DNA from 3 places in the Streptomyces sp. NPDC058274 genome. Region 1 is predicted to be linked to each of the others. Evidence: riboswitches for the same ligand, from Rfam matches in the RefSeq annotation. Region 1 holds a riboswitch; each other region holds the start of a gene.
The links. Region 1 has a riboswitch for S-adenosylmethionine ahead of ACFVYF_RS02180 (aminotransferase class V-fold PLP-dependent enzyme). Riboswitches for the same ligand answer to the same signal wherever they lie in the genome.
Positions count from the first base shown of each region.

Region 1 (9,634 bases):
CTCCTCGTCGACGCGCTCGGCGTCCGCCCGCAGGGCCTCCTCGCCCGCGGCGGCCACCAGCTTCACCCAGCCCGTGGGACGCAGCACATAGGCCGCGGCCGCCACATCCAGCGGATCCGCGGCCGGAGGCGGCGCGCCCGAGTCGAGGGCGCCGGTGAGTTCCGGCTGGACCTCTCTCAGCTTCTCGGCGATGCGCTGTCTGAAAAGGGGGTCCGTCTCCAGGGCGGCGGCCATGGCGTTGCCCGCGAACTTGGCCCGCCGGTTCGGGGCGAACCGCGCGTACTGCCTCAACTGGGCCGGCAGCTCGCCCACGGTCAGTCCGCCGAAACCGTCGGAGACGATCTGCACGACCCGACGGCGCACGCCGTCGGGCAGCGGACGGTCGAGCACCTCGGCGGTGCCGTCGTCCGGCTCCCCGCCTGTGGTCTCCACCATCCGTCACCCCAAAATCCGTGCGGGGGCCGCTCCCTCAGGAGCCGGCACCCGGCCTGTCCACCAGTTCCACCTGATCCACGGCATTGCACCAGCGGCACCGCACCGACTCGATGGTCTCACTGACCACCTCGCGCTCCTCGACCTTGGGATCACCGGCCAGGTCGAGGTGCACGTACTCGACGACCTTCGACGAGCGGGTCACGTCGAAACGGGTGAGGTTGCCGCAGAGCGTGCAGCGCCACCGGGTCTCGGCAGTCGGCAGGGGAACCGTCATCGTGGCTGTTTCGCTTTCCTTCTAGTGTCCGTGATGCGCCAGCTTCCCTGGTGCGTGTGGGTCGTAACCCTAAGGCCTGGGGGGTCCTCGACGCTCGGCCGTCCACGCGGCGAGGCGGTCTGTGCGCTTCGGTCCTGTTACGTCATGCTCTGTTCATGATCAGCAAGTGGAGTGCGACGGTCGGCCGGGCGGTCCGCGGCCAGTCGGCACCGGTGACGTACGGACTGATCGCCGTCTGCTGTCTGATCTTCGTGATCGGCCCGGCGGCGGGCCTCAATCCGGCGTACGGCACCGGGGACGAGCTGCTGGCCGCCCAGCGTGCCTACTTCCGCCGCTGGGGCGTGGTGCCGGCCGAGCTCTTCGGCGGCGACCCGCGTGCCGCGCTCACCCCCGCGACGGCGCTCTTCATCCACGGCAGCTGGCTCCACCTCCTGGGCAACATGCTCTTCTTCTACGTCTTCGGGTTGATGGCCGAGGAACGCATGGGCCATGTGCAGTTCGCCCTCTTCTACGTCGGCTGCGGTTACCTCGCCCTGCTCGGTTACGCGATCGCCAACGCGGACTCCGTGCAGACCCTGGTCGGCGCCTCGGGGGCGATCTCCGCGGTCCTCGGCGCGTTCCTGTACCTGTTCCCCGGCGCCCGGGTGACCAGTCTCTTCCCGTTCCTGTTCTTCCTGCCGCTGCGCTTCCCGGCCTGGGTGGTCCTGCCCTTCTGGGTGGTCCTGCAGTGGCTGGCGGCGGGCCACGACAACTCGGGACCGGGGGTCGCCTATCTGGCCCACCTGGTGGGGTTCTCCGTGGGGTTCCTCTACGCGTGGGTGCGCTTCGGCCGGGCGGCTACAGTGAAAACCCCAGCGACGGCCCCCGAGGGAGAAAAACAGCCGTGATCACCGCGATCGTGCTCATCAAGACCAGCGTGGACCGGATCCCCGAGATCGCGGAGTCGATCGCCGCCCTCGAGAGCGTCAGCGAGGTCTTCTCCGTCACCGGCACGTACGACCTGATCGCCATGGTCCGCGTCAAGGCGCACGACGACCTGGCGGACGTCATCCCCGGCAGCATCAGCAAGATCCCGGGCGTCGAGGGCACCGACACGCACGTCGCGTTCCGCACGTACTCCCAGCACGACCTGGAGGCGGCGTTCGCGATCGGCCTCGACTCCTGAGCCGGGACCTGCCGTGAACGCCGCCTCCGGGCGCTGAGCTGTTCTCGCGAGACGGTCTCCGGGACCTCAGACGGCGGGCACGCAGCGCCCGTCCTCGGTCCGGTACTGCCAGCGCGCACCGTCCCGCACGAGCTCCTTCACAGCGCGCACGAAGCGCTCCACGTGCTCGTCCGGGGTGCCGGCGCCGAAGCTGACGCGGATCGCGTTGAGGGACTTCTCACCGGGCGCGGCCTCGGGGGCACCGCACTCGCCCTGGCTCTGCGGGTCGCTGCCCAGCAGCGTGCGCACCAGCGGGTGGGCGCAGAACAGACCGTCGCGCACGCCGATGCCGTACTCGGCGGACAGGGCGGCCGCGAAGTGCGAGCTGTTCCAGCCCTCGACGACGAAGGAGATGACGCCGACCCGCGGGGCGTCGTCACCGAAGAGGGACAGGACACGCACCTCGGGCACCTCGGCGAGGCCCGCGCGGACCGTGTCGATCAGATACCGCTCGCGGGCCACCAGGGTGTCGAAGCCGGCCTCGGTCAGGGCCTTGCAGGCCGACGCGATCGAGTGGACCCCGATGACGTTCGGCGAACCGGCCTCGTGACGGGCGGCACTCTCGTGCCACTCCACGTCCACTCCCCCGTCCTGGCGCCGCGAGACCTTGCGGCTGGCGCCGCCGCCCGCGAGGTACGGCTCCGCCTCGGTCAGCCAGTCGGCGCGGCCCGCGAGGACACCGGAGCCGAACGGGGCGTACAGCTTGTGGCCGGAGAAGGCGACCCAGTCGACGTCGAGCTCCCGCACCGACACGGGGTGGTGCGGGGCGAGCTGCGCGGCGTCCAGGACGATGCGCGCACCGTGCGCGTGGGCAGCCGCGGCGAGTTCACGCACCGGCCACAGCTCGCCGGTGACGTTCGAGGCACCGGTGACGCACACCAGGGCCGGGCCGTAGGGGTCGCGGTCGGCGAGCGCGCGCTCCAGGGTCGCCACGGCCTCACCGGGCGTCCGCGGGGCGTTCAGGTACGTCACCCGGGCGTCCCGCCAGGGCAGCAGCGAGGCGTGGTGCTCGGTCTCGAAGACGAAGACCTGGCAGTCGGCCGGCAGCGCGGCGGCGAGCAGGTTCAGCGAGTCGGTGGTCGAACGAGTGAACACGACCTGGTCGTTCTCACGGCAGTCGAGGAACTCGCCGACGGTCCTGCGGGCGTTCTCGAACAGGTCGGTGGAGAGCTGGGACAGATATCCGGCCCCGCGGTGCACGCTGCCGTAGTACGGGGCGTACGCGGCCACGTCGTCCCACACCCGCTGGAGGGCCGGCGCGCTGGCGGCGTAGTCGAGCGCGGCGTACGTGACTTCGCCGCCGGTGACGAGCGGGACGGTGACATGCCGGCCCAGAACCGGCAGCGGGGCACAGACGGACGGGTCGGCGGCAACGGTGGAGACAGACATGGCGAACTCCCGTATGAGGCAGGCGAAATCACCACGCGAGCGGGTACGGAACGTACGGCCGGCTCGGCGCAGAAAAGGTGAAAGGGGTATGCGGAGGCGGGGCTCTACGCCCTATCGCATTCGCTTGCTCACAGAAGGCTCCCTGAATGACCAGGACCCCTGGGCTGTAGCCACTCGGAAGAGGGCGAGGGGTCCGCGCTTGCCGCAGACCTCGCTGCCTGCGGCCTGGTCTTCACCCGGGGCACCCCGCCACGGACGGAGGGTTGCCGGACAGCCGGCCGGGGCCTGATGGCTGTCGCTCATGACCTGCCCAGCATCTTGCCACATGATCGTCCCGTCGCAACCCCGTGTCCGGATGCCGGGACGACGACGGCCCGGCCGGCTCGGGGGCCGGCCTCTTGGGCCCTGGGGCCCGGGTACCGCAGGCAGCCACGGCGGCCGGGCCGAGCCGGCGCCCCCCGTAAGGCCGAGCCGGCGCCCCCCGTACGGCCGAGCCGGCGCCCCCGTACGGGCTGAAGCGGGCGGGGGCCGCACCCCCGCCCGCCACGGGCGCTACGCGTTCGTGGCCGCCACCCACCGCTCGAGAGCCCGCTTCGCGGCCCCCGAGTCGATGGCCTCCGCCGCCTGCTGCATCCCGGCGTGGATCTGCTCGGCGAGCGACCCGTCGCCCGGCGACAGGGCGACCAGCGCAGCCGCGGAGTTCAGCAGCACCGCGTCCCGCACCGGCCCCTTCTCCCCGTTCAGCAGCCGGCGCGCGACATCCGCGTTGTACGACGCGTCGGCGCCCCGCAGTGCCTCCACCGGGACCAGCTCGATCCCGACGTCCCGCGGATCGAAGCTCTCCTCGTGGACCTTCCCGTCGCGTACGACCCACACCTTCGACGTCGACGTGGTGGTCAGCTCGTCGAGGCCGTCGTCGCCGCGGCAGACCAGCGAGGAGTTCCCGCGCTCGGCGAAGACTCCGGCCACGATGGGCGCCATCCGGAGATCGGCGACACCGACCGCCTGCGCCTTGACCCGCGCCGGGTTGGTGAGCGGCCCGAGGACGTTGAAGGTCGTCCGGATCCCCAACTGGCCGCGTGCCGCCGCCACATGACGCAGCGCCGGATGGAACTTCACCGCGAAGCAGAAGGTGATCCCGGCCTCCTCGGCGACCTCGGCGACCCGCTTCGGGGTCAGCTCCAGGTTGACGCCGAGCTTCTCCAGGACGTCCGAGGCGCCGGACGCGCTGGACGCGGCCCGGTTGCCGTGCTTGACGACCTTGGCACCCGTGCCGGCCACGACGATCGCCGACATCGTGGAGATGTTGACGGTCTTCGCGCCGTCGCCGCCGGTGCCGACGATGTCGACGGTCGGCCCCGGCACCTCGATCACGTTGGCGTGCTCGTACATCGTCCGGACGAGCCCGGAGATCTCCTCGACGGTCTCGCCCTTGGCACGCAGCGCCACCACGAACCCGGCGATCTGCGCGTCCGTCGCCTCGCCCCGCATGATGCGGTCCATCGCCCAGGCCGTGTCGTCCGCGCTCTGGTCACGGCCTTCGAGAAGGCCGTCCAACACCACGGGCCAGGAGCGGCCCGCCGCGATGCCGCCTCCAGCGGGGGTCACAGCACTCATATGCCGCTCCTGGGTTCGTAGACACGTACAAGAAGACACGTACACGACGTGTAACAAGCAGGGTCCACCCTATCCAGGCCCAAGGACGGCAAAGAGCCCCGTCCATGCAATGGACGGGGCTCCAGCCGTGGCGGTCAGCGCGGACCGGTCAGGTGATCAGTGGTGGCCGTGGCCGCTCGTGATCTCCTTGTACTCCTCGACCGTGGGCTTGGGGATCTGGCTGTCCTCCCCGTAGAAGCCCTCGCTCAGCTTGGCGCGCAGCTTCTGCGAGCCCTTCACCTTGCGCTCGACACCGTTCTCGTCGACCGCGGGGCCGATCTGGGCCGGCTGGTACTGCTCGTGCGCGGTGAGCGTGTGCAGTGCCTCCTGGCTGAGCGGCTCGTGCACCTCGATGAACTCACCGTGCGGCAGGCGCTTGATGATGCCCGACTCGCGGCCGTGCAGCACCTTGTCCCGGTCGCGGCGCTGGAGGCCGAGGCAGATCCGCTTGGTGATGAGGAACGCGATGACCGGTCCGACGAAGAAGAAGATCCGGACGAACCAGGTGATCGAGTTGATCGACAGGTGGAAGTGCGTGGCCCACAGGTCGTTGCCGCCGCCGATCAGCAGACCCAGGTACAGCGTCACCCAGGCCACACCGAAGGCGGTGCGGGTCGGCACGTTGCGCGGGCGGTCCAGGATGTGGTGCTCGCGCTTGTCGCCGGTGACCCAGGACTCGATGAACGGGTAGACCGCGATCGCGACCAGGACCAGCGGGAAGATCATCAGCGGGATGAACACGCCCAGTACGAGCGTGTGACCCCAGAGGTTGATCTCCCAGCCCGGCATGAAGCGGATCAGGCCTTCGGAGAAGCCCATGTACCAGTCGGGCTGGGCGCCCGTGGACACCTGGTCCGGACGGTAGGGACCCATGGCCCAGATCGGGTTGATCGAGGCGATCGCCGCGATGGCGGTGATGACACCGAAGACCAGGAAGAAGAAGCCGCCCGCCTTGGCCATGTAGACCGGCAGCAGGGGCATGCCCACGACGTTCTTCTCGGTCTTGCCCGGACCCGCCCACTGCGTGTGCTTGTGGTAGAAGACCAGGATCAGGTGCCCCACCACCAGACCGAGCATGATGCCCGGCAGCAGCAGGATGTGGATCGAGTAGAAGCGGGCCACGAAGTCGCCGCCCGGGAACTCGCCTCCGAAGAGGAAGAACGAGAGGTACGTGCCGACGATCGGCACCGACAGGATGGCGCCTTCCATGAAGCGCACACCGGTGCCGGAGAGCAGGTCGTCCGGGAGCGAGTAACCGGTGAAGCCGGTGAACATGCCGAGGACGAACAGCAGGAAGCCGAACATCCAGTTGATCTCACGCGGCTTGCGGAACGCGCCCGTGAAGAACACGCGCATCATGTGCACGAACATGCCCGCGAGGAAGATCAGCGCCGACCAGTGGTGGATCTGCCGGATCAGCAGACCGCCACGGACCTCGAAGCTGATGTGCAGCGTCGAGCTGAACGCCTCGGACATCATCTGTCCCTGCAGCGGGATGTAGCTGCCGTGGTACTCCACCTCGTTCATCGACGGGTGGAAGAACAGGGTCAGATACACACCCGTGAGGATGATGATGATGAAGCTGTAGAGGCAGATCTCGCCCAGCATGAAGGACCAGTGGTCCGGGAAGATCTTGCGCATGTTGGACTTGGCCAGGGAGTAGATCCCCAGTCGGCCGTCCGCCCAGTCGGCCACCCGCTCACCGGCGGGCGCCTTCTCGCGCGAACGCGGCTCGTTGTTTTCAGTGCTCATCCGCGCTCCCAGAAAGCAGGACCGACGGGCTCTTCGAAGTCGCCGAGCGCCTGAAGGTAGCCCTCATCGTTCACGCCGATGCGCAGCTGCGGCAGAGCGTGACCGGCCGGGCCGAAGATCACTCGGGCACCGTCGGAGAGGTCGAAGGTGGACTGGTGGCACGGGCAGAGGACGTGGTGCGTCTGCTGCTCGTACAGGGAGATCGGGCAGCCGACGTGGGTGCAGATCTTCGAGTACGCCACGATGCCCTCGTGCGCCCACTCGAGCTCGCGCTTGTCCTTGATGTTGTCCGGCTGCAGCCGGACGATCATCAGGGCCGCCTTGGCGATCTCGGTCTGGAACTCCTCGTCGTGCTCCTCCAGGCCCTCGGGCTTGGCGAAGGTGAGCGAGCCGACGGCGACGTCCGAGGGACGCAGCGGCTCGTTCGTGTTCATGTTGACGAGGAGCTTGCCCTTGGACCAGAGCGTGTGGCGCAGCTTGTCCTCGGGCAGCGGGCCCAGGTCGCGCAGCAGCAGCACGCCGGACAGGGGCACCAGGGTCAGCGCGCCGAACATCGTGTTGCGGATCAGCTTGCGACGGCCGAACCCGGACTCCTTGGCACCCTGCGCGAAGTCGGCGTGGACCTTGGCCCGCACCTCCGGCTCCGCCTCGATCGGGTGCCGGTCGTCGGCGATCTCCACGTCGGACATCAGCGTGCGGGCCCAGTGGACCGCGCCGGCGCCGATCGCGAAGAGCGCGAAGCCGAGCGTCATGCCGAGCGCGAAGTTGAGCGCGCTGATGTGACCGAGCGGGAAGATGAAGACCGACTTGTCGGCCGGGATCGTCACGAACGAGACGATGAACCCGATCGTGGCCAGCATCGACAGCGTGAACAGCATGGCGACCACGCGCTCGGAGCGCTGGGCGGCCCGCTCGTCGATGTCCTGGACACGGTGCTCGTGGGGCGGCAGCCCCGGGTTGGCGAACGGGTTCTGCTCGTCCGCTACGTCGACGGCACCGTGCCCGTGCTCGTCGGTGGCCCGCTCGGCGGGCAGCTTCTCTTCTGGAATGTCTTGGCTACTCATGACTTCTTGGCCTTTGCGGTCCGAGCGGCGACCCAGACGGCGACGGCGATCAGGGCGCCGAGTCCGAAGATCCAGGCGAACAGACCCTCGCTGACCGGCCCGAGGCCGCCCAGCTCAAGACCACCGGGGCTCTCGGTGTCGCTTCCGTTGACCGCGTGGAGGTACGCGATGATGTCCTTCTTGTTCTTCTCCGACATGGTCGTGTCGGGGAAGGACGGCATGTTCTGCGGGCCGGTCTGCATGGCCTCGTAGATGTGCTTCGGGTCGACGCCTTCAAGGCTCGGCGCGTACTTGCCCTCGGACAGCGCACCGCCCTTGCCGGTGAAGTTGTGGCACTGCGCGCAGTTGGTGCGGAAGAGCTCGCCGCCCTTGGCGATGTCCGCGCCTTCCGGGCTGTACTGGTTCTTCGTCGGCACCGAGGGACCGGCGCCGAGCGAGGAGATGTACGCCGCGAGCTGGTCGATCTCGGCCTGCGAGTAGATGACCTTCTTCTTCGGTACCTGCGCGCCCGGCTGCTGGGCCGGCATACGGCCGGTGCCGACCTGGAAGTCGACGGCCGCGGCGCCCACGCCGGTGAGCTGCGGCCCGTCAGAGGTGCCCTGACCGCCGGTGCCGTGGCAGCTGGCGCAGCCCACGGCATAGAGCTTCTTGCCCTCGTCGATGGCGAGGGACTGGGCGGTTTCGTCGGCCTGCGCCTTGCTCGCGGGTGCGAACGCGGCGTACAGCCCCCCGGTGGCCGCCAGCGCGAGGAGTAGGACGACGACCGCCGCCAGCGGATGGCGTCGTCGTGCGGAGAGCTTTTTCACGGATTACCCCGGTGTCAGGATCTTCTGCGTCGGTGCTTCTGGAATGTGTTCGGTGGGTCGTCGGACGACGCACCGGCTACTTGATCAGGTAGATCGTGGCGAAAAGGCCGATCCAGACGACATCGACGAAGTGCCAGTAATAGGACACGACGATGGCTGCGGTGGCCTGCTCGTGAGTGAACCTCCTGGCCGCGTAGGTGCGGCCGAGGACGAACAGGAAGGCCAGCAGACCGCCTGTCACGTGCAGACCGTGGAAGCCGGTGGTCAGGTAGAACACCGAGCCGTACGGGTCGGAGGAGAGCGAGAGCCCGTCCTTCTTGACCAGTTCGGTGTACTCGAAGATCTGACCGCCGATGAAGATCGCACCCATGATGAAGGTGACGATGAACCACGCCCGGAGCTTCTTCACGTCGCCACGCTCGGCGGCGAAGACGCCGAGCTGGCAGGTGAGTGAGGAGAGCACCAGGATCGTGGTGTTCGTCGCTGAGAACGGAACGTTCAGCGACTCGGCCATGTCCTTCCAGTGATTCGACCCGGTCACCGATCGCAGGGTGAAGTACATCGCGAAGAGGGCCGCGAAGAACATCAGCTCGGAACTCAGCCAGATGATGGTTCCGACGCTGGTGAGGTTCGGCCGATTGACCGACGGGTGCGCGTGCCCGGTTTCTACTGTCGTTGCTGTCGCCACGACCGACATTATGTCGGTCGCTTATCCCGCCCTCACCCCGGGGGGTGCCGTTCGGAGTGTCCGAGGGGTGTGTCCTGCCCGTATGGCCCATCGAAGCCCTGTCCGAACCGGTGTTGACGAGGTGTTTGAGGGAGTAGCATCCGCGCATCGGTTCACGCCCGTACGACGCCAGAGTCGCCGAAGTCACGGAGGAACAATGCAGCCGACCGCCACGGTGCTGGTCTACAGCGACGACTCCAACACCCGCGAACAGGTCCGGTTGGCGACCGGCCGCAGGCCGGCGGCCGACGCACCCCAGGTCGAGTTCCTCGAATGCGCCACGCCGGCGGCCGTACTGGCCGAGCTGGACAAGGGCGGCATCGACGT
Region 1 covers NZ_JBHVXW010000001.1:474,608-484,241, forward strand. Annotated here, with positions in the region: gene ACFVYF_RS02160 (NYN domain-containing protein) at 1-435, opposite strand, end outside; gene ACFVYF_RS02165 (hypothetical protein) at 470-709, opposite strand; gene ACFVYF_RS02170 (rhomboid family intramembrane serine protease) at 865-1,596, shown strand; gene ACFVYF_RS02175 (Lrp/AsnC family transcriptional regulator) at 1,593-1,874, shown strand; gene ACFVYF_RS02180 (aminotransferase class V-fold PLP-dependent enzyme) at 1,941-3,302, opposite strand; SAM riboswitch class IV at 3,493-3,609, opposite strand; gene trpD (anthranilate phosphoribosyltransferase) at 3,855-4,919, opposite strand; gene ACFVYF_RS02190 (cytochrome bc complex cytochrome b subunit) at 5,076-6,710, opposite strand; gene ACFVYF_RS02195 (Rieske 2Fe-2S domain-containing protein) at 6,707-7,774, opposite strand; gene ACFVYF_RS02200 (c-type cytochrome) at 7,771-8,580, opposite strand; gene ACFVYF_RS02205 (heme-copper oxidase subunit III) at 8,657-9,277, opposite strand; gene ACFVYF_RS02210 (hypothetical protein) at 9,465-9,634, shown strand, end outside.

Region 2 (9,634 bases), on a different contig from region 1:
TGGCCTTGGAGATGTGGAACGGCTCGGTGTGGGTGGCGACCACGGTCGGAACGAGGCCGATGTGCCGGGTCAACGGGGCGATCCTGGCGGCGACCAGCGCCGCGTCGAGGCGGCCGCGCACCTGGTCGGTGCGCCCGTCGGGCTCGGTGAAACGGGACGACTGGAGGCCGAGGGAGTCCTCGATCGTGACGAAGTCGAGCAGTCCGCGCTCGGCCTCGGCGACGAGGTCGGCCCAGTAGCCGGCGGTGAGGAGGTCGCGGGGCCGGGACGCGGGCTCGCGCCATGCGGCAGGGTGCCAGCCGGCGCCGTCGAGCGCGACGGCAAGGTGCAGCGGGGAAATCGGGGACACGGCGGAGTGCCTTCCTGGTCGACCACGGGAGATCGCCGGCCCTCATCCGGTGAGGCCGGCGGCGGGAGAACAGGTCAGGGGCGACAGAGCGCGCCGGCCACGCGCAGCAGATCGATGTGCGCGCGGGAGTAGAGCCGGATTCGGCGACCCGGGCGTACGGCGGCGACAGGCCTGCGGGAGACGGGCGGCATGCCGCTCATCGCTCCCACCTCCGCTCCGGTCCGGTGCCCTGTGACTCTCGCAACCGCGGGGCCGCGCACTTTGTTCCGGCGGCGCCGGACAACTGTCGGCCACCGATCGCACGGACCACCTGGTGACCTGTTCCGGCGGCGCCGAACGGCTGTCGGCCACCAGTCGTACGGACCACGCGGTGAGGCCCGGAGGACCACGTGGTGGGACACGGCAAGGACCAAGTGGCGGGATTTCGCGGCGAACCACGGGCGTGACGTCGCGGAGGACCACGGGCGCGACGTCGCGGAGGACCACGGGGTGAGACTTCGTGGACGCCTTCTTGACGCCCTCACGGAGCGCCACGACACTGACGGGGACGGTCACGATTGTCAGCGCCCCTCGGCAGGGTTTCCTGCCGGTGGTCATCGGCCCCGGCCCGCTGGCAGGCAACCCTTCCACCGCGACGGGGTGCCCCGGGTGACGACCGGGTTCCGCCGGTGCGGCGGGACAAGCGTGGTCTCGCGTCTCGCGAGCCCCGAGTGCGAAGCCGGTGGGAATTGCCCAGGAACTGCTTGACGAGACGCCTGCACATCGATCTGTTGCGTGTCTCCAGCGCGTACTAGTCCGACCGATCCGGACCGGTACGAAAGCGCAGTCACTCCGTTCCGTCGCGGCGCCCACAAGGCGGCCGGGACTTTCGCAATCCCGTGGAGAGTCATGCCCGAGACCATGTCGCACACCTCCAGCACGGGCGCGTCCTGTGCCGGCACCGCCGGCAGCGCCCTCACCTCCGCCCCTCGCACGTCCGGCACAGGCAGCGCCGCCTGCGCCCCGGCGCCGAGCGCTCCGGCCCCGTGCACTCCGGCCGCATACGCACCGGCCCGCCGGCTGCCGGGCCAGATCGGCGCGGTCCCCCGGCCCCGGGGCACCTCGCCGGCCGGCCGCGCCGAGCACAACCGGATCGGCGTCGACGTCGCCGGCGGCTTCTACCCCGCCCCCCACCGCTATCAGCTGTATCTCTCCGCGGACTGTCCGCTCTCGCTGCGTGTCTCGCTGACCCTCGGCGTCCTGGGTCTTGAGGACTCGGTCGCCACCACACTCCTCGGCCCTTCCGCCGACACCCCGGACGCGTTCGCCGCCCTGCGCGGGGCCTACGAGGCCACCTGGCACCACTACGACGGCCCGTTGACCGCTCCCGCGCTGTGCGACCGCTGGACCGGACGCGTCGTCAGCAACGACACCCCCGACATTCTGCGCGACCTCGCGGGCCTGGCGGCCGGCCGCAACGGATCCGGTGTCCCCGTGCTGCGCCCGCCGGCCCTGACGGAGGACATCGACGTCCTCCGTGAGCTCCTGGACACGGACGTCACCCCGGCCGCACGGCCGCACCGGCGGACGGCGGCACTGGAGCTGCTGGACCGTCGACTCGCCGCGACCGCCTACGCGTTGGGCGAGGAGCTCACCGCGGCGGACATCGACCTCTGGGTGGCCCTGGTCCACCTCGAAACCCCCGACGCCGTGTCCCCGTACGCACATCTGCCGCATCTGCGGGACTACGTGCGACGCCTCGACGCCCACCCGGCGTTCCGCGGGAGGGTGGCACGCCCGGATCACCAGGTGATCTGACCGGCCACGATCAGCCCGGAAGAGTCGCGGGGTTGGCGGCAGCGCCCTCCGTGTTGAGCAGGACGACCGTCGAAGCGGGGCCGATGCCCAGGGCCGTACGACGTTCCGTGGCGTCGTGGCCGGTGAGCGCGGCCCTGGCGCCGGCCAGCGAAGCGGCGCCGCAGGGGCCGGCGGAGACACCGAGGGCGGCCAGGTCGCCGGCGGCACGGAAGGCGGCCGCGTCCGTGACGGAGACCGCGGCGTCCAGGCCGTCCCGCAGCCGGGGCCACGCGATGCTGGACGGCGTACCGCAGTTCAGGCCCGCCATCGCGGTACCGCCGGTGGTGACGCTCACCCGTTCACCGCGCAGGAGGCTCTGCGTCACGCACGCGGCGGCGCCGGGTTCCACCGCGAGCAGCGCGGGCGCCCGTCGTTGCGCGGGCCGGCTGCGGTAGTGGGTGACGACGGCCTGGGCCAGCGAGCCCACTCCCACGGGCACGGCGACGAGATCGGGCCCGGTGACCGCGGCGGCGGCGAGTTGGCTGTCGATCTCGGCGCAGAGGGTCGAATAGCCCTCGACGATCCAGCCGGGGACGCGTTCGTAGCCGGGCCAGGCGGTGTCCTGGACCAGGACCGCGTCCGGGGCGGCGGCCGCCTCGGCCGCCAGGCGTACGGCGTCGTCGTAGTGGCCGGCGACCGGGGTCAGTTCGGCTCCTTCGGCGGCGATGGCGCGCGCGGCCTCCGGATGCACGCCCTCCGGCACGAAGACATGGGCGCGCAGCCCGAACACGCGGGCCGTACGGGCCACCGCGCGGCCGTGGTTGCCGTCGGTCGCGGTCACCAGAGTCACCGGCCCCGCCGCGTACGTGCCGATGGCGGCTGCCCGCTCCGCGAGCGTCCGGTGCACCGCCCAGGCCGCACCCAGCACCTTGAACGCGGGCAGCCCCAGCCGCGCCGACTCGTCCTTCACGAAGACCCGGCCGACGTCCAACTCGGCTGCGAGAGAAGGGAGTTCCGTCAGCGGAGTGGGTGCGTATCCGGGCAGTGAGGCGTGAAAGGCCCGCACCCGGGCCGGCGCGGGAGCGCAGGTCCAGCTTCGAGCGGCGGAGCGCGCGAACCAGTACTCGGCCACTACTCGTGTCCTCCTCGCTCGCCGGGCGGCCGACCGATATACGTACGCATACGTCACATGCGGCACGTCATCGGTGACCTCACCGTCCCTGTCGGCGCGTTCGCCGCACGACGTCACCCGGAGGGGCAACCAACGCTCTCCGAGGCATGATCCAAGACTGCGCAAAGAGGCGCTATGCATCGTGCAACGCGCCCCCTCCGCGCGCCCCCCACACCTACGTTTCGTACGTGACAGCCAACTCCCAACCCCCCATAGCCGACGGCCGGAACAGAGCCGTGCGCGCGACCATTGCACAGCATCCGCGACGTACCGTCCTGCGCGCCGCACTGACCGGGGCCGCGGCCGCCGGTTCCGGACTGGCGCTCGCTTCCTCCGCCGTCGCCGCCGGCTCGCCCGCCGGAGCCTCCACCACTCGGCCCACCACTCCCGAAGCCGCCCTGAGCGCGCTGGCGGCGGGCAATCGACGCTGGCGCACCCTGCGCGAGCAGCACCCCGACGAGACCTCCACCGTCCGGCAGGAACTGATCTCCGGGCAGCACCCCTTCGCCGTCATCCTCGGGTGCGTCGACTCCCGGGTGTCGCCGGAACTGGTCTTCGATCAGGGCCTCGGCGATCTGCTCACCGTGCGCTCGGCGGGCGAGGTCCTGGACGAGGCGGTCACCGGCAGCATCGCCTACGGCGTCCTGGAGCTCGGCATCCCGCTGGTGATGGTCCTCGGGCACCAGTCGTGCGGCGCCGTCTCGGCCGCCGTCCAGGCCGACGTCAGCGGACAGCAGCTCCCGGCCCACATCCAGTATCTGGCCGAGCAGATCAGGCCCGCGATAGATCACTCCGTCGAGGGCGACGCACGCATCGACGCGACCATCACCGCCAACGTCCGCATGGTCAGGTCCCGGCTCGCCGCCGAGCCCGATCTCGCCGCCAGGATCGAGACGGGCCAACTGGCCGTCGTGGGCGCCCGGTACGAGCTCACCACCCAACTGGTCCACCGCATCAGCTGACTTGCCGGCGGGGCCCTGCCACCGTCGGGGGTGGCAGGGCACGCCGGCTTCGAGCGGCGGCCGGAAGACGCGGGCGGACGCACTCGCGACGAACGGCGCGCCCCACGGGCGTACCGGAAGTCACCCGGCCACCAGCTGCAATCCGCGCGACCGGCCGAGGAAACCGGCAGCCGCCCCGATCGCTTCGTAAGCCGGGCCTACGCGCCGCTCGCCCCGAGCATGTCCTCACGCTCGACGAGCTTCACCCGCTCCCGGCCCTGCGTCTCGCCCAGGGCCTTCTCCGCGGCGTCCAGCCGGTACCAGCCCTCCCACGTGGTGAAGCGGATGTTCCGCTCGCTGAGGAACGCGTCGACGGCCTCCGGAGCGGGCGCGGCGGGCGTGTGCAGACGGCCGTTCTCGTGGTCGTCGAGCAGGCTGGCGACGGTCTCGTTGGCGTCGCCCTTGGTGTGACCGATGAGGCCCACGGGACCACGCCTGATCCAGCCGGTGACGTAGGTCGACTGCAGGTGCTCGCCGGTCTCCTCGATCACCCGGCCCGCCACGTCCGGGACCGTGCCCGACTCGACGTCCCAGGGGAGCTTGGGGAGTTTGTCGGACAGGTAGCCCACGGCGCGGTAGACCGCGGTGACGTCCCAGTCCTTGAACTCGCCGGTGCCCTTGACGTTGCCGGTTCCGTCGAGAGCGGTGCGCTCGGTGCGCAGGCCGACGACCTCGCCGTCCTCGCCGAGGATCTCGGCCGGCGACTCGAAGAAGTGCAGGAACAGCTTGTGCGGCCGGTCGCCGACGTCGCGGATCGCCCAGTTCTCCAGGGTCTTGGCGACCATGTCGGCCTGCTTGTTGCCGCGCCGGGTCGCGATCGAACCGTCGTCGTAGTCGATGTCCTCGGGGTCGACGATGACCTCGATGTTCGGGGAGTGGTCCAGCTCGCGCAGTTCCATCGGGCTGAACTTCGCCTGCGCCGGGCCGCGGCGGCCGAACACGTGGACCTCCAGGGCCTTGTTCGCCTTGAGGCCTTCGTGGACGTTCGGCGGGATCTCGGTCGGCAGCAGTTCGTCCGCGGTCTTGGCCAGGATGCGGGCCACGTCGAGCGCGACGTTGCCCACGCCGAGGACGGCGACCTTCTCCGCCTCGAGCGGCCACGTCCGCGGCACGTCGGGGTGGCCGTCGTACCAGGAGACGAAGTCGGCCGCACCGTACGAACCGGCGAGGTCGATCCCGGGTATGTAGAGGTCGCGGTCCGCCGTCGCGCCCGTGGAGAAGACCACCGCGTCGTAGAAGGTGCGGAGGTCGTCCAGGCTGATGTCCCCCGGGTAGTCGACGTTGCCGAAGAGGCGGATCTGCGGCTTGTCGAGCACCTGGTGCAGGGCCGTGATGATGCCCTTGATGCGGGGGTGGTCGGGGGCCACGCCGTAGCGGATCAGGCCGAACGGGGCCGGCATCCGCTCGAAGAGGTCGATGGACACACCGGGCTCGGCGGCCACTGCGGACTTCAGCAGCGCGTCGGCGGCATAGATCCCGGCGGGGCCGGCTCCGACAATGGCTACCCGCAGAGGGCGAGGCATGATCAGGTTCCCTTCGAGCGACGGCAGGGTGGCACGCCGGGAAGCCTAAGCTAAGGCAAGCCTAAGTTAGTAGCCGGGTCCGGCCTATGACCTCATAAGGCCGGCTTATGAGCTGGGGGCCCGCCGCTCAGCGGTCCCCACAGCCCCCGTCACCGTGCCGCCGGCGCTTCCGGGTGAGGCCGCTCGACCGCGGTCACAGTGAGGTCATGACGTGCTTGATGCGCGTGTAGTCCTCGAAGCCGTAGGCCGAGAGGTCCTTGCCGTAGCCCGACTTCTTGTAGCCGCCGTGCGGCATCTCGGCCACGAGGATCATGTGGGTGTTGATCCAAACGCACCCGAAGTCGAGCCGCTTCGACATCCGCATGGCGCGCGCGTGGTCCTTCGTCCAGACCGAGGAGGCGAGGGCGTAGTCGACGCCGTTGGCCCACTCCACGGCCTGGTCCTCGTCCGTGAAGGACTGGACGGTGACGACTGGTCCGAAGACCTCGTTCTGGATGATCTCGTCGTCCTGCTTGAGGCCCGAGACGACGGTCGGAGCGTAGAAGTACCCCTCTTCGCCGACGCGGTGACCGCCCGTCTCGACCTTGGCGTGCGGGGGAAGGCGGTCGACGAAACCGCTGACCTGCGCGAGCTGGCCGGCATTGTTGAGCGGGCCGAAGAACACCCCCTCCTCGTCGACACCACCGGTCCTGACGCCCGCGGCCGCCTTGGCCAGTACGGCGACGAACTCGTCGTGCACCGACTCGTGCACCAGCACCCGGGTGGCCGCCGTGCAGTCCTGGCCGGCGTTGAAGAAGCCCGCCGTGGTGATGCCCTCGACGGCCTGCGCCAGATCCGCGTCCCCGAAGACAAGGACGGGTGCCTTGCCGCCGAGCTCCAGGTGGACGCGCTTGACGTCCTTGGCGGCGCTCTCGGCGACCTGGATGCCGGCGCGTACGGAACCGGTGATGGCGGCCATGGCGGGGACCGGGTGCTCGACCATGAGCTGCCCGGTGTTCCGGTCACCGCACACCACGTTGAGCACACCGGCGGGCAGGCCCAGCTCCTTGAGTACGTCACCGACGATGCCGGCGAGCAGCACGGTGGACGCGGGGGTGGTGTCCGAGGGCTTGAGGACCACGGTGTTGCCCGCGGCGATCGCCGGCGCGAACTTCCACACCGCCGTCATCATCGGGTAGTTCCAGGGTGCGACCTGCGCGCACACTCCGATCGGCTCCCGCCGGATGATGGAGGTCAGTCCCTCCATGTACTCACCGGCCGACTTGCCCTCCAGGAGCCGTGCCGCGCCCGCGAAGAAGCGCAGCTGGTCGACCATCGGGACGATCTCCTCGGTCCTGGTCACGGCGCGGGGCTTGCCGGTGTCCCGGCACTCCGCGTCGACGAGCTCCCCGGCCCGCGCCTCGACGGCGTCCGCGATCTTCAGCAGCAGTTTCTGCCGGGTGCTGGGGGTGGAGTCGCGCCACACGGAGAAGGCCGATGCCGCGGCCGCCATCGCGGCGTCCACGTCCGCCGCCCCCGAGAGCGGTGAACTCGCGTACACCTCACCGGTCGTGGGGTCGACGACCGGCAGTGTGCGACCGTCCTTCGCGTCGACGAACGCGCCGTTGATGTGATTGCGCAGCGTACGGATCTCGCTCACGGCGTTCTGTGCTCCTCGCGGCTCGGGAATCGTGGCTCGGACGGCCTGGCCGGGCCTGGTCGTCCGCCCAGGACAGCGACGCTAACCGTCGCCCGAGCGGCCAAGAAGTGGTGGATTCATCCATGCGCAGGAGGCCCTGGGGATGATTTGCACACCTCCCGGTCCGGCCCGCGCCCTGTCATCCCTGAGGCTCACGGAAGCGCGGTACCCCGGTACCGTCCGCGGCCGAGGTTCAGCCCGCGGTACCGGCGTTTCACCCATCCCGCTTCCTACGGTGGGGACACGGCCCCCGGCGGACTCGCGCACGGACCGGCCTCGCCACCGACACGCAGGGACGGAAAATGATCGAAATCAACCGGCTGGTCAAGAGGTACGGCGAGAAGACCGCCGTCGACGGTCTCGACTTCACGGTCAAGCCGGGTGTCGTCACGGGTTTCCTCGGCCCCAACGGCGCCGGCAAGTCCACCACCATGCGGATGATCGTCGGCCTTGACGCGCCCACCAGCGGCTCGGTGAGGGTCAACGGACGCCGTTACGCCGAACACCGGGCTCCGCTGCAGGAGGTGGGGACGCTGCTGGAGGCCAAGTCGATCCACCCCGGCCGCTCCGCCTTCAACCACCTGAACTCCCTCGCCCTCACCCACGGCATCCCACGCCGCCGGGTGGAGGAGGTCATCGAGATGACCGGCCTCACCCAGGTCGCCCGCAAACCCGCGGGCGCGTTCTCCCTGGGGATGGGCCAGCGCCTGGGCATCGCGGCGGCACTGCTCGGCGATCCGCGGACGGTGATGCTGGACGAGCCGGTCAACGGGCTGGACCCGGAGGGGGTGTTGTGGATCCGCCGGCTGCTCACCGGCCTCGCCGCGGAGGGACGCACCGTCTTTGTCTCCTCGCACCTGATGAGCGAGATGGCGATGACGGCGACGAACCTCATCGTGGTCGGCCGGGGCAGGCTGCTCGCGGACACCACCGTCGAGCAGTTCATCCAGGACGCCGGCGGGCACAGCGTGAAGGTCCTCACCGGCGACCCCGCCCGGCTGCGCGAGCTGCTGCTCGGCCCGGACGTGGAGATCACCGGCGCCGCGGGCTCGGAGGAGCTCCAGGTCACCGGCCTGGACGCACGGCAGATCGGCACGACGGCCTTCGAGCACTCCATTCCCGTCTACGAACTCACCCCGCAGGCCGTCTCGCTCGAAGACGCCTTCATGGCGATGACCGGTGAGGCCGTCGAGTACCACGGGACCACCACGAGCATGCCTGTCGGGAGCACCGCATGACCACCACGAGCACGCCTGTCGGGAGCACCGCATGACCACCACGAGCACGCCTGTCGGGAGCACCGTATGACCACCACGAGCACGCCTGTCGGGAGCACCGCATGACCACCGCACTCACCGCCGAGTCCACCGCCGAGCGGACCCGCCCCGTCTACAAGGTCACCGGCCCGCGCGTGCTGCGCGCCGAATGGGCCAAGCTCTGGTCGCTGCGCTCCACCTGGATCACGCTCGGCCTGAGCCTGGTGATCCTGGTCGGGTTCGGACTGATCTTCGCCGGGACCTACTCGTCCGGAGGTGACGGCCGCGGGCCGGGGTCGGACGCCAGGGACGGCATCGCCATCGCTTTGGGCGGGATCAACTTCGCCCAGCTCGCCCTCGGTGTGCTCGGCGTTCTGGTGATGGCCGGGGAGTACTCGACGGGCATGATCCGCTCCACTCTCGCGGCCGTTCCCACGCGACTGCCCGTGCTGTGGTCCAAGATCGCCTCTTACGGCGCGGTCGCCTTCCTGCTGACCGTCGTGGGTGTGTTCGTCTCCTTCTTCGCGACGCAGGGCGTGCTGCACGGCACGGACGTCGTGCTCGGTGTCTCGTCCTCGGGCGTGCTGCGCAGCCTCCTCGGAGCGGGGGCGTATCTCGCCCTCGTGGGTGTCCTGGGCGTGGCGCTCGGCGCGCTCGTGCGTTCGGTCGCCGGGGGCATCGGTGCCCTGGTCGCCGTCCTCATGCTGCTGCCGCTGTTCACCGGGCTGCTGTCCACCTCGCTGAAGGACGACATCAGCCCCTATCTGCCCAGCAACGCCGGCGGGTCGATGTTCGCCCTCCACCAGGCGAGCAACACCCTCAGCCCGGGAGCGGGCCTCGCGGTCCTCGTCGGGTGGGTCGCCGTCGCCGTCGCCGGTGC
Region 2 covers NZ_JBHVXW010000035.1:19,691-29,324, reverse strand. Annotated here, with positions in the region: gene ACFVYF_RS37470 (LLM class flavin-dependent oxidoreductase) at 1-349, opposite strand, end outside; gene ACFVYF_RS37465 (putative leader peptide) at 424-549, opposite strand; SAM riboswitch class IV at 899-1,040, shown strand; gene ACFVYF_RS37460 (glutathione S-transferase family protein) at 1,238-2,146, shown strand; gene ACFVYF_RS37455 (diaminopropionate ammonia-lyase) at 2,157-3,257, opposite strand; gene ACFVYF_RS37450 (carbonic anhydrase) at 3,533-4,258, shown strand; gene ACFVYF_RS37445 (FAD-dependent oxidoreductase) at 4,456-5,820, opposite strand; gene ACFVYF_RS37440 (gamma-aminobutyraldehyde dehydrogenase) at 6,014-7,459, opposite strand; gene ACFVYF_RS37435 (ABC transporter ATP-binding protein) at 7,801-8,736, shown strand; gene ACFVYF_RS37430 (ABC transporter permease) at 8,838-9,634, shown strand, end outside.
Region 2: it holds a riboswitch for S-adenosylmethionine, as region 1 does, so the genes downstream of both, ACFVYF_RS37460 (glutathione S-transferase family protein) here and ACFVYF_RS02180 (aminotransferase class V-fold PLP-dependent enzyme) in region 1, are expected to answer to the same signal.

Region 3 (9,634 bases), on a different contig from region 1:
GCGACGTACGTCGAGAAGGCCTGCCGCGGCCGCGTACCGGGCACCCTCGACGTCCTGCTCACCCCGACCGTCACCGTGCTCGTGGCCGGCCTGGTGACGCTCTACGGCCTGATGTACGTGGCCGGCGAGGTCTCGGCCGCCATCGGTACGGCGGCGAACTGGCTGCTGTCCACCACGGGCGCCTTCGCCGGTCTGGTCCTGGGCGGTCTCTTCCTGCCCCTGGTGATGCTCGGCCTGCACCAGGCGCTGATCCCCATCCACACCACCCTCATCGAGCAGCAGGGCTACACCGTCCTGCTGCCCCTGCTGGCGATGGCGGGCGCGGGCCAGGTGGGTGCGGCACTCGCCGTCTACGTCCGGCTGCGCCACGACCAGTCGCTGCGGACGACGATCAGGTCGGCGCTCCCGGCGGGTCTGCTGGGCGTGGGTGAACCGCTGATCTACGGGGTCTCGCTGCCGCTCGGCCGGCCGTTCGTCACGGCCTGCGCGGGCGGCGCCGCCGGCGGTGCCTTCGTCGGGTTCTTCTCGATGCTCGGCGACCGGGTCGGCTCGACGGCGATCGGCCCCTCGGGCTGGGCCCTGTTCCCCCTGCTGTCCGGGAACCGGTCCCTGGCCATCACGGCCGCGATCTACGCGGGCGGCCTGCTGACCGGCTATCTCACCGGCTTCGCGGCCACCTACTTCTTCGGCTTCGGCGGGACGGTCCGCGGCGTGTGCGATTCTGCGGTAGGACAGAGCACCGCCCGGGGAGGGAACCCAACACCGTGAACCACGCACAGCTGACCGCTCTAGGCCGCGCCCTGCGGCTGCTCGGTGAGCACGGTGACGCGCTGGGCGCCGACACCGCCGACGCGAAGCTGCACGAGGTGAAGGCCGACCTGAAGCGGGCCCTGGACCTGCTCGACGACACCGTCACCACCGCGGTCCCCACCACCCGCTGCGCCGAGCATCCGAACGGCCCGGTCGACGAGGGCGCCTCCGACCTCTGCCTGCTCTGCGAGACCCGCCGCCGGGCCGCCCGCCGCTCCCAGGTCAACGGCGCCTACGGGCACGGCCGCCCCACCGGCCCCGACGACTCCCCCGACCGCACCAAGTCCCGCTACGGCGTCCGCGAGGACCGCCCCCAGCCCCAGCAGCGCTGGCTCCCGGAGGTGTGGAGCGGCCAGGCGTGGCAGCTCTGCGGCACCCCGCGGCGCGACCGCCTCGAGGCCGAGCGCTATCTCGCCGCCGAGCGCAGGACCCCGCGACCCGGCATGGCCTACCGCCTGGTCCACGAGTTCACGGACTACGAGGTCCTGCGCATCTGGGGCACCCCGGTCAAGACCGACATCGAGCCGATGGGGAACGTGTAGGGCTCAGGCGAGGCTGCCCAGGGCGGCCGGGTCGTAGGCGCCCAGCTCGCCGCTGCGGCCGTCGAGGACCTTCGCCGCCCACAGCGGGTCCTGGAGCAGCGCACGGCCGACGGCGACCAGGTCGAACTCGTCGCGCTCCAGGCGGTCCAGCAGGTCGTCGATCGTCTTGACCCCGGAGCCCTGGCCCTGGAAGGCCCTGAGGAAGTCGCCGTCCAGGCCGACCGAGCCGACGGTGATGGCCGGCCTGCCGGTGAGCTTCCTGGTCCAGCCGGCCAGGTTCAGGTCGGAGCCGTCGAACTCGGGCTGCCAGTAGCGGCGCGTGGAGGCGTGGAAGGCGTCCACGCCGGCCTCGGCGAGCGGGGTCAGCAGGGCGTCGAGCTCGGCCGGGGTCTCCGCGAGCCGGGCCTTGTACGCCTCCTGCTTCCACTGCGAGTAGCGGAAGATGACGGGGAAGGACGGGGAGACCGACGCGCGCACCGCGGCGACGATCTCGGCCGCGAATCGCGTACGGGCCACCGGGTCGCCGCCGTACGCGTCGGTGCGGCGGTTGGTGCCCTCCCACAGGAACTGGTCGATCAGGTAGCCGTGCGCGCCGTGCAGTTCGACCCCGTCGAAGCCGATGCGCTCGGCGGCGGCCGCGGCCTCGGCGAACGCCGCGATGACGTCGTCCAGATCGGCCTGCGTCATCGCCTTGCCGCCCTCGGTGCCGTCGAGGCGCAGACCGGAGGGGCCGACGGACGGGGCGTCGGCGAACGGCGGGTCACCCGCGTTGCGCACCGTGCCGATGTGCCACAGCTGCGGCACGATCCGGCCGCCCGCCGCGTGCACGGCGTCGGCGACCTTCGTCCAGCCGGCCAGCTGCTCCTCGCCGTGGAACCGCGGGACGCGGTCGCTCTGCCCGGCCGACTCGTGGCCCACGTACGTGCCCTCGGTGACGATCAGGCCCACGCCCGCGGCGGCGCGGCGCGCGTAGTACGACGCCACGTCCTCACCGGGAATGCCACCCGGGGAGAACTGCCGGGTCATCGGCGCCATCACGATCCGGTTGGGCACGGTCAGGCCGTTCAGCGAGACCGGCCGGGACAGGATCCGGGCCGCACGGGTGGCCGAGGCGGAGGGGGAGGCGGTGACAGTCACGTGGGAGGCTCCTCAAAGTGCGGGAAGTCGGACATTCCAGCTGGTATGTGCACATGCATTTACCAGCCCTCCCCCGTCAACCGGCCCATCCGCCAGGTCATTCCGCCGCCCCACCGCCCCCGCCTGTGATCCCGGCCACGCCAGGGCGCACCGGCCGCACCGGCCGCACGGAGCACCCCGGGAACACCGGGAAGGGGCACACCGGGAACACCGGCGGCGGCACCGGAAAACACCCGAGGGCGGCACCCCCTGCGAGAAGGGGTGCCGCCCTCGGAAAGGACGAGCCTGATCCGGAAGGATCAGAAGTCCATGTCACCGCCCGGCATGCCGCCCGGAGCGCCGCCGGCAGCGGCCTTCTCCGGCTTGTCGGCGATGACGGCCTCGGTGGTGAGGAACAGCGCGGCGATGGACGCGGCGTTCTGCAGGGCAGAGCGCGTGACCTTCGCCGGGTCGATGATGCCTTCGGCGATCATGTCGACGTACTCACCGGTCGCGGCGTTCAGGCCGTGACCGACGGGCAGGTTGCGCACCTTCTCGACGATGACGCCACCCTCGAGACCGCCGTTGACGGCGATCTGCTTGAGCGGGGCCTCCAGGGCGAGCCGCACGGCGTTGGCGCCGGTCGCCTCGTCACCCGTCAGCTCCAGCTTCTCGAAGACCGAGGAGGCCTGGATGAGGGCCACGCCACCACCGGCGACGATGCCCTCCTCGACGGCCGCCTTCGCGTTGCGAACGGCGTCCTCGATGCGGTGCTTGCGCTCCTTGAGCTCGACCTCGGTGGCGGCACCGGCCTTGATGACGGCCACGCCGCCGGCCAGCTTCGCCAGACGCTCCTGGAGCTTCTCGCGGTCGTAGTCCGAGTCGGAGTTCTCGATCTCGGCGCGGATCTGGTTGACCCGGCCGGCGACCTGGTCGGCGGAGCCGGCGCCGTCGACGATCGTGGTCTCGTCCTTGGTGATGACGACCTTGCGGGCACGGCCGAGCAGGTCGATGCCCGCGTTCTCCAGCTTGAGGCCGACCTCCTCGGAGATGACCTCGCCGCCCGTGAGGATGGCGATGTCGCCGAGCATGGCCTTGCGGCGGTCACCGAAGCCCGGGGCCTTGACAGCGACGGACTTGAAGGTGCCACGGATCTTGTTGACCACCAGGGTCGACAGGGCCTCGCCCTCGACGTCCTCGGCGATGATCAGCAGCGGCTTGCCGCCCTGCATGACCTTCTCGAGGAGCGGGAGCAGGTCCTTGACGTTGGCGATCTTCGAGTTGGCGATCAGGATGTACGGGTCGTCGAGGACGGCCTCCATACGCTCCATGTCGGTGGCGAAGTACGCCGAGATGTAGCCCTTGTCGAAGCGCATACCCTCGGTGAGCTCCAGCTCCAGACCGAAGGTCTGGGACTCCTCGACGGTGATGACGCCTTCCTTGCCGACCTTGTCCATCGCCTCGGCGATGAGCTCGCCGATCTGGGTGTCGGCGGCGGAGATGGAGGCCGTGGAGGCGATCTGCTCCTTGGTCTCGACATCCTTGGCCTGCTCGAGCAGGGCACCGGAGACGGCCTCGACGGCCTTCTCGATACCGCGCTTGAGGGCCATCGGGTTGGCACCCGCGGCGACGTTGCGAAGGCCCTCGCGGACCAGCGCCTGCGCCAGAACGGTCGCGGTGGTCGTACCGTCGCCGGCGACGTCGTCCGTCTTCTTGGCGACTTCCTTGACCAGCTCAGCGCCGATCTTCTCGTACGGGTCCTCGAGCTCGATCTCCTTGGCGATGGAAACACCATCGTTGGTGATCGTGGGGGCGCCCCACTTCTTCTCGAGGACGACGTTGCGACCCTTGGGACCAAGGGTGACCTTGACGGCGTCGGCGAGCTGGTTCATCCCGCGCTCGAGACCGCGCCGTGCCTCCTCGTCGAACGCGATGATCTTGGCCATGTGAAGTGGTCCTCCCGGACTGGGGTGGATTGCTCCGGACCGTGTTGGCGCCCGCGACGGACGGCCTGCGTGCCTCGTGGTTCCTTGCCCCACTTGGCCTGCGGGCCTCACCGACCCGGTCCATAGTTGTCACTCTCACCTTCAGAGTGCTAACGCCAATGATTAGCACTCGACCCCTCCGAGTGCAAGGTGCGCTCGCGCAGCGAGCTCGTTGAGGGGTGGTGGTCGGGCGACGGGTGGGCGCAAGCGCCTGTCGGGAACCCTCGGGGCGGGCGGGGCGCCCGACGCCGCGCCGGGAACACCCGAACAGGACCTGACAGGCTGCCCGGGAACGCCCGAAGGGCTCCCAACCCTGGGGGGATGGGAGCCCTTCGACGTGAGTGCGTGCGTCGGTGGTCGATCGCGCCGAGATCAGACGGCGAGTTTGACCATGTCCGCCTGCGGACCCTTCTGGCCCTGCGAGATCTCGAACTCCACTCGCTGACCCTCTTCAAGGGTGCGGTAGCCGTCCATCTGAATCGCGCTGTAGTGCACGAAGACGTCCGCACCACCGTCGACCGCGATGAAGCCGTACCCCTTCTCCGCGTTGAACCACTTGACGGTGCCCTGAGCCATGCCTAACTCCCCTATTACTGGCCCTTGCACAGATCCACACTTCGTGGATCCGGGTCAGACCTCACCCCCCAAACGGTTGGGGGTGTGCGCCGGAACGCGTCGACCGCGGCTGAATGTATCTGTCCAACTGCCGTCTGCAACAGGTCAATCGGACGAGAATTCTGGGCAAGCCCGATCGGGAATATGTGGAGAATTTGCACATATTCAGGGCAAGTCGGGCCCCATAAATGCCGTAATCGGCGCAAAAATACCGGGCATATTGGCGACTTCTTGTCGGGCACCGAGCGAAGGCTCATATGCGCCCGGCATGAAAGGAGAAGCGGCTTCCCCAACTGTACCGCGCTCAACCATGCAGAATTGCCCCCTCCGTTTCTCTCACGGAGAGGGCAATTCGGTGAACTCTTAGTGGTCGGACCGGCGCCGCGGCCGTTTGTCCGGCCTTCAGCCCGTCAGCAGCCGCCGGCCACGGCCGGAATGATCGAGACGCCCGCACCGTCCGGCGTAGCCGTCTCCAGGCCCTGCTCGAAGCGGACGTCGTCGTCGTTCACGTACACGTTGACGAAGCGGCGCAGCTTGCCCTGGTCGTCCAGGACGCGCGCGGCGATGCCCGTGTGGTTCTTCTCCAGGTCCGCGATGACCTCACCGAGGGTCCCACCCTCGGCGGGGACCTCGGCCTTGCCACCGGTGTAGGTGCGCAGGATGGTGGGGATGCGGACGTTGACGCTCATGCCTTGTGACCTCCGGTCGGATGGCGCCCCTCCAAGGGCGCGGGACTGCGTTGAACATGCGGCTCCGCCGCGCGGGCGCGGCCGGCCCCCACCGGCCGCAGACGGACAACGGCCGTTACGCGAGCCCAGCTTCCCTGAAGGAGTCGAGGTTCGGGCGGATCGTCGCGGTCAGCCCCGTGCCGGCCACCGCGTCCAGCGTCTTCAGACCATCACCCGTGTTCAGGACGACGGTGGTCAGCGTCGGGTCCAGCAGCCCGTTCTCGATCAGCTTCTTCGCGACACCCACGGTCACGCCGCCCGCCGTCTCGGCGAAGATGCCCTCCGTGCGCGCGAGGAGCTTGATCGCGTCGACGACCTGCTCGTCGTTGACGTCCTCCACCGCACCGCCCGTGCGCCGCGCGATGTCGAGCACGTAAGGCCCGTCGGCCGGGTTGCCGATGGCGAGCGACTTGGCGATGGTGTTCGGCTTCTGCGGCCGTACGACGTCGTGCCCGGCCTTGTAGGCGACGGACACCGGCGAGCAGCCCTCGGCCTGGGCGCCGAAGATCTTGTACGGCTTGTCCTCGACGAGACCGAGCTCGATCAGCTCCTTCAGCCCCTTGTCGATCTTCGTGAGCTGGGAGCCGGAGGCGATCGGGACGACCAGCTGGTCGGGCAGCCGCCAGCCGAGCTGCTCACAGATCTCGTACGCGAGGGTCTTGGAGCCCTCCGCGTAGTACGGCCGGAGGTTGACGTTGACAAAGCCCCAGCCCTCGCCGGCCGGGTCGCCGATCAGCTCGGAGCAGAAGCGGTTCACGTCGTCGTAGTTGCCCTCGATGCCGACGAGCTCGCCGCCGTAGATCGCGGCCATGACGACCTTGCCCTGCTCCAGGTCGTGCGGGATGAACACGCAGGAGCGGAAGCCCGCGCGGGCGGCGGCGGCACCGACGGCGCCGGCCAGGTTGCCCGTGGAGGAGCAGGAGAGGGTGGTGAAGCCGAAGGCGCGGGCGGCCTCGATCGCCTGGGCCACGACGCGGTCCTTGAAGGAGTGCGTCGGGTTGCCGGAGTCGTCCTTGACGAAGAGCTTGCCGGAGTCGACACCCAGCTCGCGCGCCAGGTTGTCGGCCTGGACGAGCTTGGTCCAGCCCGGGTTGATGTTCGGCTTCTCGGCGACGTCCGCGGGGACGGGCAGCAGCGGCGCGTAGCGCCAGATGTTCGCGGGGCCCGCTTCGATGCGCTTGCGGAGTTCCTCGGTGTCGTGGCCCGAGAAGTCGTACGCGATCTCCAGCGGGCCGAAACACTCCTCGCAGGCGAAGACCGGGCCGAGCGGCACACGGTGTCCGCATTCACGGCACGAGAGAGCCGCGGCGGGACCGAGATCGACGGAGTTCGCGGCGGTGGCGGAGTTCGTGGTGCTTGCAACTGTCTGCGCAGCCATGGAGGCGAGGCCCTTTCTCCTCATCTTCCTCACGGCGCACTTCGCCGTGAGACGGATTTGGCACCTTCCCTAGTCGGGAGCCTCGCGGAACTGATCAGCAGCGATCAGTGACGAGAACCGACTGGAGGGTTGCCGGGGCTTCAACGGGCCGTATCCCTCTGCCCCTCTGGATGAGCGGTATTCGGTTGTTGTTCGGTAGTGCACGGGGACGAGCCAGGACATGCGATGGTCATCCGCGTTGTTCAAGACTGTAACCGAAGGCCAGGACAGTTGAGATAGTCGTCCGAACCGCGAGATGGATCACATACCTGAAGGACCATGTGATCGAACAGTGAGGAGCCGCAGACTGTGCTGGAAGAAGTCGAGCGCTGGCTGAGCACCCGCTCCTGGGCCATGACCGACCGCCCGCTCCACAAGCTCATCGCCGCCAAACGCACCTCGGGCTCGACGGTCAGCGTAGTGCTGCCCGCGCTCAACGAGGAGGAGACCGTCGGCGAGATCGTCGCCGTCATCCGCCACGATCTGATGCAGCAGATCCCGCTCGTCGACGAGATCGTCGTGGTCGACTCGGGTTCGACGGACCGCACCTCGGAGGTGGCCGCCGCGGCGGGCGCCCGCGTGGTCCACCGGGACGAGATCCTGCCGCGACTGGCGGCCGTGCCCGGCAAGGGCGAGGTCCTGTGGCGGTCGCTGCTGGTGACGAGCGGGGACATCGTCTGCTTCATCGACGCGGACCTCAAGGAGTTCTCGTCGGACTTCGTCTCCGGAATCGTGGGGCCGCTGCTCACCGACCCAGGCGTGGACCTCGTCAAGGCCATGTACGACCGGCCGCTGGGCTCGGCGGCCGGCCAGGGCGGACGGGTCACCGAGCTCATGGCGCGCCCGCTGCTGAACATGCACTGGCCGCAGCTGGCGGGGTTCGTCCAGCCGCTCGGCGGGGAGTACGCCGCCCGCCGCTCCCTGCTGGAACAGCTCCCGTTCCCGGTCGGGTACGGCGTGGAGCTGGGCATGCTCGTCGACGCCCTGCACCTGGTGGGCCTCGACTCGCTCGCCCAGGTCGACGTCGGCGTCCGCAAGCACCGACACCAGGACGGGCAGGCGCTGGGCCGGATGGCCGCCGCGATCTACCGGACCGCGCAGCTGCGGCTGGCCCGCGGGCATCTGATCCGCCCCGCCCTCACCCAGTTCGAGCGGGGCGAGGACGGCTTCGAGCCCCGCACCTACTCCGTGGACACGGAGGAACGGCCGCCGATGGTGGACATCAGGGAGTACCAGACACGCAGAGTGGCCTGACCGGAGCGCCGGGCACGCTCCGTGACGAAATCCGCCGGTTGTATACGGTCTCGCCTTACTCGGCCCGTACGTTTGAGCGTTTCCGAGCCGGGCTAGGTTGAGGCTTATGGCTTCCACGCACGGCGCCCACCAGATCCTCGTCGCCTCCAACCGCGGCCCTGTCTCCTACGACGTACGCGAGGACGGCTCGCTCCACGCCAAGCGCGGCGGGGGCGGGCTGGTCTCGGGTCTGTCCGCGATCGGACCCGACGCGGGCGCGCTGTGGGTGTGCGCCGCGCTCGGCGACGGGGACCGCGAGGCGGTGCGGCGCGGGGTCGGCGAGGACGGCGTGCGGATGCTGGACATCGACGCCGAGGTGCACGCGGACGCGTACAACGGCATCGCGAACTCGGTGCTGTGGTTCGTCCACCACATGCTGTACCAGACTCCGCTGGAGCCGGTCTTCGACGCGGAGTTCCGGCGCCAGTGGGCCTCGTACGAGACCTACAACCGCGCCTTCGCCGAGGCCTTGGCCGACGAGGCGGCGTCCGGTGCCTCCGTCCTCGTCCAGGACTACCACCTGACCCTGGTGCCCGGGATGCTCCGCGAGCTGCGGCCCGATCTGCGTATCGGGCACTTCTCGCACACCCCGTGGGCGCCGGTCGACTACTTCCGGATGCTGCCCGACGACATCGCCGGGCAGGTGCTGCGCGGGATGCTGGGCGCGGACCGCCTCGGCTTCCTCACCCACCGCTGGGCGAACGCCTTCACGGCCTGCTGCGACGCACTCGCCGGCGGTGTCGGGGACACCCGGATCGGTGTGCACGGCCTGGGCGCGGACGCGGACTTCCTCCGCAAGCGTTCGCACGAGGCGGACGTCGACGAACGGATGGCGGCGCTGCGGGAGCAGATCGGCACGGACTCCGACGGGGCCCCGCGCAGGACGGTCGTACGGGTCGACCGGACCGAGCTGTCGAAGAACATCGTGCGCGGGATGCTGGCCTACCGGCAGCTCCTCGAGGACCAGCCGTCGTGGCGCGAGCGGGTGGTGCACGTCGCCTTCGCCTACCCCTCCCGCCAGGACCTGGCGGTGTACCGGGACTACACGGCCGAGGTGCAGCGCGTCGCGGACGAGATCAACTCCCGGTACGGGACGCCGGACTGGACCCCGGTCGTGCTGCACGTCAA
Region 3 covers NZ_JBHVXW010000016.1:149,072-158,705, reverse strand. Annotated here, with positions in the region: gene ACFVYF_RS27515 (PTS transporter subunit EIIC) at 1-768, shown strand, start outside; gene ACFVYF_RS27510 (hypothetical protein) at 765-1,352, shown strand; gene ACFVYF_RS27505 (NADH:flavin oxidoreductase) at 1,356-2,489, opposite strand; gene groL (chaperonin GroEL) at 2,789-4,414, opposite strand; gene ACFVYF_RS27495 (cold-shock protein) at 4,826-5,029, opposite strand; gene ACFVYF_RS27490 (MoaD/ThiS family protein) at 5,479-5,757, opposite strand; gene thrC (threonine synthase) at 5,873-7,174, opposite strand; SAM riboswitch class I at 7,192-7,351, opposite strand; gene ACFVYF_RS27480 (glucosyl-3-phosphoglycerate synthase) at 7,523-8,467, shown strand; gene ACFVYF_RS27475 (trehalose-6-phosphate synthase) at 8,574-9,634, shown strand, end outside.
Region 3: it holds a riboswitch for S-adenosylmethionine, as region 1 does, so the genes downstream of both, thrC (threonine synthase) here and ACFVYF_RS02180 (aminotransferase class V-fold PLP-dependent enzyme) in region 1, are expected to answer to the same signal.